DNA from 2 places in the Streptomyces sp. SX-6 genome. Region 2 is predicted to be linked to the other one. Evidence: predicted binding sites of a transcription regulator. Region 2 holds the regulator's gene; the other holds the start of a gene.
What was found. Region 2 encodes HrcA, which represses chaperone genes, less so after heat shock. Its sites were predicted from a motif close to TTNGCACTCNGNNNNNCNGAGTGCNAA; they were not measured.
Positions count from the first base shown of each region.

Region 1: the regulator HrcA is predicted to act here: its motif matches at 1,346-1,372, upstream of groL (chaperonin GroEL).

Region 1 covers NZ_JBTHHU010000011.1:45,782-51,383, reverse strand. The annotation lists gene thrC (threonine synthase) at 1-101, shown strand, start outside; gene ACV530_RS15830 (MoaD/ThiS family protein) at 320-595, shown strand; gene ACV530_RS15825 (cold-shock protein) at 1,012-1,215, shown strand; gene groL (chaperonin GroEL) at 1,533-3,155, shown strand; gene ACV530_RS15815 (PTS transporter subunit EIIC) at 3,279-4,652, opposite strand; gene murQ (N-acetylmuramic acid 6-phosphate etherase) at 4,571-5,602, opposite strand, start outside.
Region 2 covers NZ_JBTHHU010000008.1:268,579-274,180, reverse strand. The annotation lists gene hemW (radical SAM family heme chaperone HemW) at 1-863, shown strand, start outside; gene ACV530_RS13165 (DUF3097 domain-containing protein) at 1,177-2,010, opposite strand; gene ACV530_RS13160 (MBL fold metallo-hydrolase) at 2,044-2,808, opposite strand; gene hrcA (heat-inducible transcriptional repressor HrcA) at 3,006-4,022, shown strand; gene dnaJ (molecular chaperone DnaJ) at 4,023-5,159, shown strand; gene ACV530_RS13145 (nitronate monooxygenase) at 5,241-5,602, shown strand, end outside.

The DNA of each region.
Region 1 (5,602 bases), on a different contig from region 2:
TGAACACGGGCGACGGTCTCAAGACGCTTGACGCGGTGGCGGCGGGGCCGACGGCGACGATCCGCCCGTCGCTGGACGCGTTTCGCTCCGCGGGGCTCTAAGGGTTTGTGCCCCGGCCCCGCCCTTTCGCCGTTTCCTGGGGCTGCGCCCCAGACCCCGCTTGTCGCGGCTTCGCCGCTCGGCCTCAAACGCCGGCCGGGCTGGAATTCAGCCCGGTTTCGGGGTCCGGGGCGGAGCCCCGGAGGAAACGGTGAAAGGGCGGGACCGGGGCACCCTCTGCCCACAGCAACCACCCACCACCCGAAAGGCGAACAACCCCATGAGCGTGACAGTCCGCATTCCCACCATCCTCCGCACTTACACCTCCGGCCAGGCGGAGGTTTCCGCCGACGGGGCCACCCTCGGTGAGGTGATCGCGTCGCTCGAGCACAACCACCCCGGCATCGCCGCCCGTGTCCTCGATGAGGGCGGCCGGCTGCGCCGGTTCGTGAATGTCTACGTCAACGACGACGACGTCCGCTTCGAGGGCGGCCTCGAAGCGGCGACGCCGGACGGCGCAGGCGTCTCGATCATCCCGGCCGTCGCGGGCGGCTGACTTTTTCCCCTTCTTCACAACTGCCCAGTGCGACACGGCAATCGCCCCGTCCGGAACCGGACGGGGCGATTCCGTCTGTTGAACCGCGATACAGTTGGGCCGTTCCCCCTCCGGTGTCAGTGCCGAACGCATATGAGAACCCGTCAAGTTGCGCAGGAAATATGCGCGTTAATTGTCGGGTTGGTTGGGGTGTGTCCGGTCCGACTTGCCCTGGAACATCCGCAGTTCACCCAATCTTTCCGATCGGCCACCCTCCGATTTCTCGTCCTTCTGACCTGTTGCAGACGGCATCCGTGCAGATACATTCAGCCGCGGTCGACGCGTTCCGGCGCACACCCCCACCTGTCGGGGGTGAGGTCTGACCCGGGCCCGCGAAGTGCGGTCCTGTGCAAGGGCCAGTAATAGGGGAGTTAGGCATGGCTCAGGGCACCGTCAAGTGGTTCAACGCGGAGAAGGGGTACGGCTTCATCGCGGTCGACGGTGGTGCGGATGTTTTCGTCCACTACAGCGCGATCCAGATGGACGGTTACCGCACCCTCGAGGAAGGGCAGCGGGTCGAGTTCGAGATCTCGCAGGGCCAGAAGGGGCCTCAGGCGGACATGGTGAAGCTGGCCGTCTGACCCGCGACGCATCGACCACCCGGTCATCCGATTTGTGCGAAGGGCCCGTACCTCGTGGGTACGGGCCCTTCGCATGCCCGCTCGCATCCCCGGCGGAGCCCTGATTCCGGCCCCGGATATCCCTGAGTCGCTTGCACTCGGTGGGGCCGAGTGCTAATCATTGGGCTTAGCACTCTCCCAGTGAGAGTGACAGATTTGGACCGTCGGTGAGGTCGGCGAGTCGGGCGGGGCAAGGAACCGCCGGGCCCGTGGGCCGTCCGTCGCGGGCGCCGGTGCGGTCCGGAGCAATCCACCCCAGTCCGGGAGGACCACTTCACATGGCCAAGATCATCGCGTTCGACGAGGAGGCACGGCGCGGTCTCGAGCGCGGGATGAACCAGCTCGCCGACGCCGTCAAGGTCACCCTCGGCCCCAAGGGCCGCAACGTCGTCCTCGAGAAGAAGTGGGGCGCCCCCACGATCACCAACGATGGTGTGTCCATCGCCAAGGAGATCGAGCTCGAGGACCCGTACGAGAAGATCGGCGCCGAGCTGGTCAAGGAGGTCGCGAAGAAGACGGACGACGTCGCCGGTGACGGCACGACGACCGCGACCGTCCTCGCCCAGGCGCTGGTCCGCGAGGGCCTGCGCAACGTTGCCGCCGGCGCCAACCCGATGGCCCTGAAGCGCGGCATCGAGAAGGCCGTCGAGGCCGTCTCCGCCTCGCTGCTCGAGCAGGCCAAGGACGTGGAGACCAAGGAGCAGATCGCCTCCACCGCCTCCATCTCCGCCGCCGACACCCAGATCGGCGAGCTGATCGCCGAGGCCATGGACAAGGTCGGCAAGGAAGGCGTCATCACCGTCGAGGAGTCCCAGACCTTCGGTCTGGAGCTTGAGCTCACCGAGGGTATGCGCTTCGACAAGGGCTACATCTCGGCGTACTTCGCGACCGACATGGAGCGCATGGAGGCGTCCCTCGAGGACCCCTACATCCTCATCGTCAACTCCAAGGTCTCCGCGGTGAAGGACCTCCTTCCGCTGCTGGAGAAGGTCATGCAGTCCGGCAAGCCGCTGCTGATCATCGCCGAGGACGTCGAGGGCGAGGCCCTGTCCACGCTGGTCGTCAACAAGATCCGCGGCACCTTCAAGTCCGTCGCCGTCAAGGCCCCGGGCTTCGGCGACCGCCGCAAGGCCATGCTGGGCGACATCGCCATCCTCACCGGTGGCACGGTCATCTCCGAGGAGGTCGGCCTCAAGCTGGAGAACGCCGGTCTCGACCTGCTCGGCCGCGCCCGCAAGGTCGTCATCACCAAGGACGAGACGACCATCGTCGACGGTGCCGGTGACAGCGAGCAGGTCCAGGGCCGCGTCAACCAGATCCGCGCCGAGATCGAGAACAGCGACTCCGACTACGACCGCGAGAAGCTGCAGGAGCGTCTGGCGAAGCTGGCCGGCGGCGTGGCCGTCATCAAGGCCGGTGCCGCGACCGAGGTGGAGCTCAAGGAGCGCAAGCACCGCATCGAGGACGCCGTCCGCAACGCGAAGGCCGCCGTCGAGGAGGGCATCGTCGCCGGTGGTGGCGTGGCCCTGCTGCAGGCTTCCTCGGTCTTCGAGAAGCTGGACCTCGAGGGTGACGAGGCCACTGGTGCCGCCGCTGTGAAGCTGGCCCTGGAGGCCCCGCTCAAGCAGATCTCCGTGAACGCCGGCCTCGAGGGTGGCGTCATCGTGGAGAAGGTGCGCAACCTGGCCGTCGGCCACGGCCTGAACGCCGCGACCGGCGAGTACGTCGACATGATCGCCGAGGGCATCATCGACCCGGCGAAGGTGACGCGCTCCGCGCTGCAGAACGCCGCGTCCATCGCGGCGCTGTTCCTCACGACCGAGGCTGTCATTGCCGACAAGCCGGAGAAGGCCGCTGCGGCTGCTCCGGGTGGCATGCCGGGTGGTGAGATGGACTTCTGAGTCGCTTCGCGGCTCAGCGTCCATCGGACATGTACCGAGGGCGGTACCCCTGCTGGGGGTGCCGCCCTCGGGCGTTTTCCGGGGCTCCGCCCCGGACCCCGAACGCGGCTTCGCCGCGTGTCCTCAAACGCCGGACGGGCTGGATTTCGCGCCCGCGCTGGAGTTGTCCAGCGGGCTGGATGTGAACCCGAACAGATACGTCGCGGCGAAGCCGACCCCGTAGCCCACCAGCAAGCCCCCGCCGTACACGGCCGCTGCCTGCGGCAGGCCGCCGTGGTTGCCCCGCAGGAGGGGGAACAGGGCCCAGCCGGAGGGGCCGATGGCTGTGGTGCCCACCTGGTGGCCCAGTTGGCCCAGCAGGCCGACGAAGCCGCCCGCGAACGCGCCGCCGACGCAGGCGGTGGCGAACGGGCGGCCCAGCGGCAGGGAGACGCCGTAGATGAGCGGCTCGCCGATGCCCAGCAGGCCCGCCGGGAGGGCGGAGCGGACCACCCCGCGTACCGAGGGGAGCCGGACGTGCACGGCGAGGGCGGCGCCCACCTGGCCCGCGCCCGCCATGGAGAGGAGGGGGAGCAGGACCGTGTAGCCCTGTTCGGCGATGAGGGTGGTGTGGATGGGGATCAGGGCCTGGTGCAGGCCCAGCATCACCAGCGGCAGGAACAGCCCCCCGAGCACGAAGCCCGTGACGGCGCCGCCGTGCGTGAGCAGCCAGCCGGTGAAGTGGCCGATGGCGGCGGAGAGTTCACCGGCCGCGTACATCAGGCCGTAGACGGTGGCGAGGCCGGGGAGCAGGACCGTGAGGGCCGGGGTGAGCAGGGTGTCGAGGGCGGTGGGGACCACACGGCGGCAGGTACGCTCCACACCCACGGCCAGCAGCGCCGCGCACAGTGCGCCGATGACCCCGCCCTGGCCGGGGGACAGGGGGACGCCGAAGGCGTGCACGCGGCTCACACCCGGGTACATGACGACGGCCGCGACGGCACCGCCCAGCACCGGGGTCCCGCCGAACTCCTTGGCGGTGTTGTAGCCGACGAACACGGCGATCAGGGACATGAAGCCGGAGGAGACGGCGATGAGGGCAGGGGTGAGGGAAGGGGCCGGGTTCAGGCCTGCCAGGCCCGCGATGAGGCCGCAGCCGATGAGGGCCGGGATCAGGGGGATGAAGATCTGCGCGATGCGGCGCAGCATGTGTTTCAACGGGGTGGAGTTGCGGGCCTGTTGGGTGGTGCGGATGTGTGCGCCCCGGTCGGCGAGGAGCAGGGGCTCCAGCTCGGCGGCGGCGCGGGCGGCGGTGCCCGGACCGAGGACGATCTGGTAGGACGGGCCGTCCTCGACGACGCCCAAGACCCCTGGCAGCGCCCGTAGTCCGGCGTCCCGGACCAGCGCGCGGTCGTGGACGGTCAGGCGCAGACGGGTCATGCAGGCGGTGACGGTGGCGATGTTCCCGGGTCCGCCGAGGAGGGGGAGGAGGTCGGTGGTGATGGTGTCTGGTGCCATGGCGCCTTGCCTGGTGGGGGTTCCGGGTGGCCTCGGACGAGGTCGAGTGCCGCGCGCAGGTGACCGCCGGACTCTTCCAGCAGGCGGGCGGCGGTGGGGCCGTCGACCCCGCCGAGGAGGACGAGGATGGCGTTCTTCACCTCTCCGCCGGTCTCGCCCAGCGCGGCCCCGGCCTCCGTGTCGGAGGCGCCGGTGGCGAGCGAGACGATGTGCAGGGAGCGTGCGCGCAGTTTGTCGTTGGTGGCCCGGACGTCGACCATCAGGTTTCCGTAGGTCTTGCCGAGCCGGATCATGGTGATGGTCGAGAGCATGTTGAGGACGAGCTTCTGGGCGGTGCCCGCCTTCAACCGGGTGGATCCGGTGAGGAGTTCGGGGCCGACGACGACCTCGATGGCATGCTCGGCGGCGGCCCCGAGGGCCGAGGAGGCGTTGCAGGCCAGCCCGATGGTGAGCGCCCCGGCGCGGCGGGCGTGCCGGACAGCGCCGAGGGCGTAGGGCGTGCGGCCCGAGGCGGAGATGCCGACGACGGTGTCGTCGGGCCCGATCCGCAGGGCGTCCAGGTCCGCGGCGGCCGACTCCTCGTCGTCCTCGGCTCCTTCGACGGCCGTGACCAGGGCGGCGGGCCCGCCCGCGACGAGCCCGACCACCTGGCCGGGGCCGGTGTTGAACGTCGGCGGGCATTCGCTGGCGTCCAGCACCCCGAGCCGTCCGGCGGTGCCCGCGCCCGCGTAGACCAGCCGTCCGCCGCGTGCCATCCGGGCGGCCGTGGCGTCGATGGCCTCGGCTATCCGCGGGAGTTGGGCGCCGACGGCGGCGGCGACGGTGGCGTCGTCGGCGTTCATGATGCCGGCGATGGCGCGGGTGGGCAGCCGGTCGATGTCCGCGAGGTCGGGACGGAACTCCTCGGTGGTCAGCGCGGCGAGCTGGGCGCGGAGTGCGGCGAAGGCGGC
Region 2 (5,602 bases):
CCGGCGCCGAGGTGACCACGGAGGCCAACCCGGAGTCCGTCGACCCGCGCTACCTGGCCGAACTCCGCGAGGCGGGCTTCAACCGGATCTCCTTCGGCATGCAGAGCGCCCGCCCGCACGTGCTGAAGATCCTCGACCGTACGCACACGCCCGGCCGCCCGGAGGCGTGCGTGGCCGAGGCCCGTGCGGCGGGCTTCGACCACGTCAACCTCGACCTGATCTACGGCACCCCGGGCGAGAGCGACGACGACTGGCGCGCCTCGCTGGACGCGGCCGTCGCCGCCGGCCCGGACCACGTGTCCGCGTACGCGCTCATCGTCGAGGAGGGCACCCAGCTCGCCCGCCGCATCCGGCGCGGCGAGGTGCCGATGACGGACGACGACGTCCACGCCGACCGCTACCTGATCGCCGAGGACAAGCTGTCCGCAGCCGGCTTCCACTGGTACGAGGTCTCCAACTGGGCCACCGCACCGGCCGCCCGCTGCCGCCACAACGAGCTCTACTGGCGCGGCGCCGACTGGTGGGGCGCCGGCCCCGGCGCGCACAGCCACGTCGGCGGCGTCCGGTGGTGGAACGTCAAGCACCCGGGCGCCTACGCCCAGGCCCTGTCGGAGGGCCGCTCCCCGGGAGCGGGTCGCGAGATCCTGCCGGAGGAGGACCGCCGTGTGGAGCGGATCCTGCTGGAGCTGCGGCTTTCCGAGGGCTGCCCCCTCTCGCTTCTCAAGCCGGATGGCCTGGCGGCGGCGGAGCGAGCCCTGGCGGACGGCCTCCTGGACCCCGGCCCGTATGCGGCGGGCCGCGCGGTCCTGACCCTGCGGGGTCGGCTGCTCGCGGACGCGGTCGTCCGCGACCTGGTGGACTGAGCCCCGGTCCCGCCCTCTCGCCGTCTCCTGGGGCTGCGCCCCAGACCCCGCTTGTCGCGGCTTCGCCGCTCGTCCTCAATCGCCGGACGGGCTTGATTTTCGCGCCCGCGCTGGATTTCAGCGCAAGCGCGAAAGACCAGCGTGGCCCGGCGCCTTCCAGCCCGTCCGGCGTTTGAGGACCAACGCGGCGGAGCCGCGTTGCGGGGGTCCAGGGGGCGTAGCCCCCGGAACAACCGCGCGGAGCGCGGGCCCGGGGGCCGGGGGCTACGCCCCCGGAGGAAACGGTGAAAGGGCGGGACCGGGGCAGAACCCCCTACCCCCCAGCCCCCACCGTCACGTGGTCGATCAACTCCTCCACCCTGCCCAGCAGTTCCGGCTCAAGGTCCTTGTACGAGGACACCGCCCCCAGAATCCGCTGCCAAGCGGCCCCCGTGTTCTCCGGCCACCCGAGCGCCCGGCACACCCCCGTCTTCCAGTCCTGCCCCCGCGGCACCCGCGGCCACGCCGCGATGCCCAGCGACGACGGCTTGACGGCCTCCCACACATCCACGTACGGATGCCCCACCACCAGCACATGCTGGCCCGTGACCTCCGCCGCGATGCGCGACTCCTTCGAGCCCGGCACCAGATGGTCGACCAGCACGCCCAGCCGCGCGTCCGGCCCGGGGTCGAACGACCGCACGATCGCGGGGAGATCGTCGATGCCCTCGAGGTACTCCACGACCACGCCCTCGATCCGCAGGTCGTCACCCCACACCCGCTCCACGAGCTCCGCGTCGTGCCGCCCCTCGACGTAGATCCGCCCGGCCCGCGCCACACGCGCCCGCGCACCCGGCACGGCGATCGACCCCGAGGCGGTCCGCTGCGGGCCGCGCGGAGCCTGGACCTGAGGACGTACGAGCGTCACAACGCGCCCCTCCAGCAGGAACCCACGCGGCTCCATCGGAAAGACGCGGCACTTCCCGAACCGGTCCTCGAGCGTGACCGTCAACCCCTGCGCGGTCTTCTCGCAGCGGATCACCGCCCCGCAGAAGCCCGTTGTGACCTCCTCCACCACGAGGTCGGCCTCGGCGGGGACCTCCGGAACCGGAGTGCTCCGCTTCCACGGCGGGGTGAGATCAGGGCCGTACTGTCTGCTGCTGCGCACCCGGAGACGATAGGGAAATCCGGCCGCGACCGGTTACGACACGCCGAAGCGCCGTGCCAGAGCGTTGCGTTGCTCACGGACAAACCGGACATCCACCACGGCCCCGTGCCCCGGTACGTACACCGCGTCCTCCCCGCCGAGCGCGACCAGCCGGTCCAGGGCCGCGGGCCAGGTGCGGGGGTGGGCGTCGTCGCCAGCCTGCGGTTCGCCGGACTCCTCGACGAGGTCACCGCAGAACACGACCTCCGGCACCCCGCCCGGGCCGGCGACGAACACGGCCAGGTCGTACGCCGTGTGGCCGGGCCCCGCATTGGCGAGCAGCACCCGCCGCCCGCCGCCCAGGTCCACCACCACATCGCCGGAGACCGCGTGCCCGGGAAGCACGAGCGCGTTGACGGCCTCGGCGGCGTCCTCCGCCGGCATGCCGTACTCCACCGCGTCCCTCCGCAGCTCCGTGCGTCCGCGATCCAGGAGCCCGGCGAGCCCCACGGCCCCGTACACCCGTGCCGCCCCGGGAAAGGCCGCGGTGCCCAGCACATGGTCGAAATGCGCGTGGGTGAGTGCGATGTGCGTCACGGGAAGCCCGAACATCTCCTCGACCTCGCGGTGGATCTCCGCCCCCTCGCGCAGCGAGGAGCCGGTGTCCACGACCAGCACCCCGTCCGCTCCGGCGATCGCGCCGACCGTCGCGTCCCAGCCCGGCAGCCTGCGGCGCACGACGCCCGGCGCGAGCCGTTCCCAGCGCGCCCCCGCGTGCTGCCGCTCCTGTGCCGCTCCGCTGTTCCCCGGGTTCTCCATGGCAAGAAGCTAGCCGTGGCACGGTACGGTTGCCCGTCCGGGCCGGACATTGCCTGGGACGGCCCTTGCCGTGGTCGTGGGGCCCGGCCGTACACTGACGGGAGGGGTCTGGCACTCGTGACCATTGAGTGCCAAGGAAACGGCCCCGGCGAGACCGTGGAAGCAGAAACGGCCGGATGTCGGACGGGAGGTGCGCGATGCTGAGCGAACGCAGGCTCGAGGTGTTGCGCGCCATCGTCCAGGACTACGTCGGCACCGAGGAGCCCGTCGGCTCCAAGGCCCTCACCGAGCGCCATCAGCTCGGCGTCTCCCCGGCGACCGTGCGCAACGACATGGCCGTCCTGGAGGACGAGGGCTTCATCGCGCAGCCCCACACGAGCGCGGGACGCATCCCGACCGACAAGGGCTACCGCCTGTTCGTCGACAGGCTCGCGGGCGTCAAGCCCCTGTCGTCGGCCGAGCGGCGCGCGATCCAGAACTTCCTCGACGGAGCCGTCGATCTCGACGACGTCGTGACCCGTACGGTCCGGCTGCTCGCGCAGCTGACCCGGCAGGTCGCGGTGGTGCAGTATCCGTCGTTGAGCCGGTCGACCGTGCGCCACGTGGAGCTGCTGTCGCTGGCCCCGGCGCGGGTGATGCTTGTGCTGATCACCGATACGGGTCGCGTCGAGCAGCGCATGGTGGACTGCCCGGCGCCGGTCGGCGAGACGACGCTCGCGGATCTGCGGGCCCGGCTCAACAGCCGGGTCGTGGGGCGGCGGTTCACCGATGTGCCCCGCCTGGTGCAGGATCTCCCCGAGGCCTTCGAGCAGGAGGATCGCGGAACCGTTTCTACGGTTCTGTCCATCCTGCTGGAGACCCTGGTCGAGGAGACGGAGGAGCGGCTGGTGATCGGCGGGACCGCCAATCTCACCCGCTTCGGACATGACTTCCCGCTGACGATCCGGCCGGTGCTGGAGGCGTTGGAAGAGCAGGTCGTCCTGCTCAAGTTGCTCGGCGAGGCCAAGGATTCGCGCATGACGGTGCGCATCGGCCATGAGAACGCCCACGAGGGACTCAACTCCACATCCGTCGTCGCAGTCGGCTACGGTTCGGGCGACGAAGCCGTCGCCAAACTCGGCGTGGTCGGACCGACCCGCATGGATTACCCCGGAACGATGGGAGCGGTACGCGCAGTGGCACGTTACGTCGGACAGATCCTGGCGGAGTCGTAAGTGGCCACGGACTACTACGCGGTCCTGGGCGTTCGGCGCGATGCCTCGCAGGACGAGATCAAGAAGGCCTTCCGCCGTCTCGCGCGCGAGCTGCACCCGGATGTGAACCCGGACCCGAAGACGCAGGAGCGGTTCAAGGAGATCAACGCCGCTTACGAGGTGCTCTCCGACCCGCAGAAGAAGCAGGTCTACGACCTCGGCGGCGACCCCCTGTCCTCCTCGGGCGGTGCGGGTGCCGGCGGCTTCGGCGGCGCGGGCTTCGGCAACTTCTCCGACATCATGGACGCCTTCTTCGGCCAGGCGTCGCAGCGCGGGCCCCGCTCGCGCACGCGCCGCGGCCAGGACGCCATGATCCGGATCGAAGTCGACCTGAACGAGGCCACGTTCGGCACGACCAGGGAGATCCAGGTCGACACCGCCGTCGTCTGCACCACGTGCAGCGGCGAGGGCGCGGCCCCCGGCACCTCCGCGCAGACCTGTGACATGTGCCGCGGCCGCGGCGAGGTCTCGCAGGTCACCCGGTCCTTCCTCGGCCAGGTCATGACCTCCCGGCCGTGCCCGCAGTGCCAGGGCTTCGGCACGGTCGTGCCCACCCCGTGCCCGGAGTGCGCGGGCGACGGCCGCGTCCGCTCCCGCCGCACCCTCACCGTCAAGATCCCCGCAGGTGTGGACAACGGCAACCGCATCCAGCTCGCGGGCGAGGGCGAGGTCGGCCCCGGCGGCGGCTCGGCCGGTGACCTCTATGTGGAGATCCACGAGACGAAGCACCCGGTCTTCCAGCGCCGCGGCGACGACCTGCACTGCACGGTCACCCTCCCGATGACAGCAGCCGCGCTGGGCACCAAGGTGCCGCTGGAGACCCTCGACGGCACCGAGGAGATCGACATCCGGCCCGGCACGCAGTCCGGCCAGTCGATCCCGCTGCACCAGCGCGGTGTCACGCACCTGCGCGGCGGCGGCCGCGGTGATCTCATCGTGCACGTCGAGGTGATGACCCCGTCCAAGCTCGACCCGCAGCAGGAGGAACTGCTGCGCCAGCTGGCCAAGATCCGCGGCGAGGAGCGCCCGACGGGCGAGTTCAAGCCGGGGCAGCAGGGTCTGTTCTCGCGTCTGAAGGACGCGTTCAACGGGCGTTAGCCCCCACGAGCCGTCACGGGCGGAGTCCTGCCGGGCTCCGCCCGATTCGGTACCGGGCGTCACCCGTGCCACGATGTGGTCATGGCTTCTGACAACCGGCAGTCGGCCGCGCTGACCGGCCTGTTCCGGCATCCGATCGTGCAGGCTCCCATGGCCGGCGGCGGCTCGGGCCCCGCTCTCGCCGCAGCCGTCTCCGAGGCCGGAGGGCTCGGCTTCCTCGCCGCCGGGTACAAGACGCCGGCGGCGATGTACGAGGAGATCAAGCAGCTCCGCGCCGCGACTTCCCGGCCCTTCGGCGTCAACCTCTTCATGCCGCAGCCACCCCTCGCCGATCCGACCGCCGTCGAGGCCTACGCCGAGCAACTCGCGGGCGAGGCCACGTGGTACGAGACCCCGCTCGGGGACTGGGACCAGTGCGCCGACGACGCGTACGAGGCCAAGCT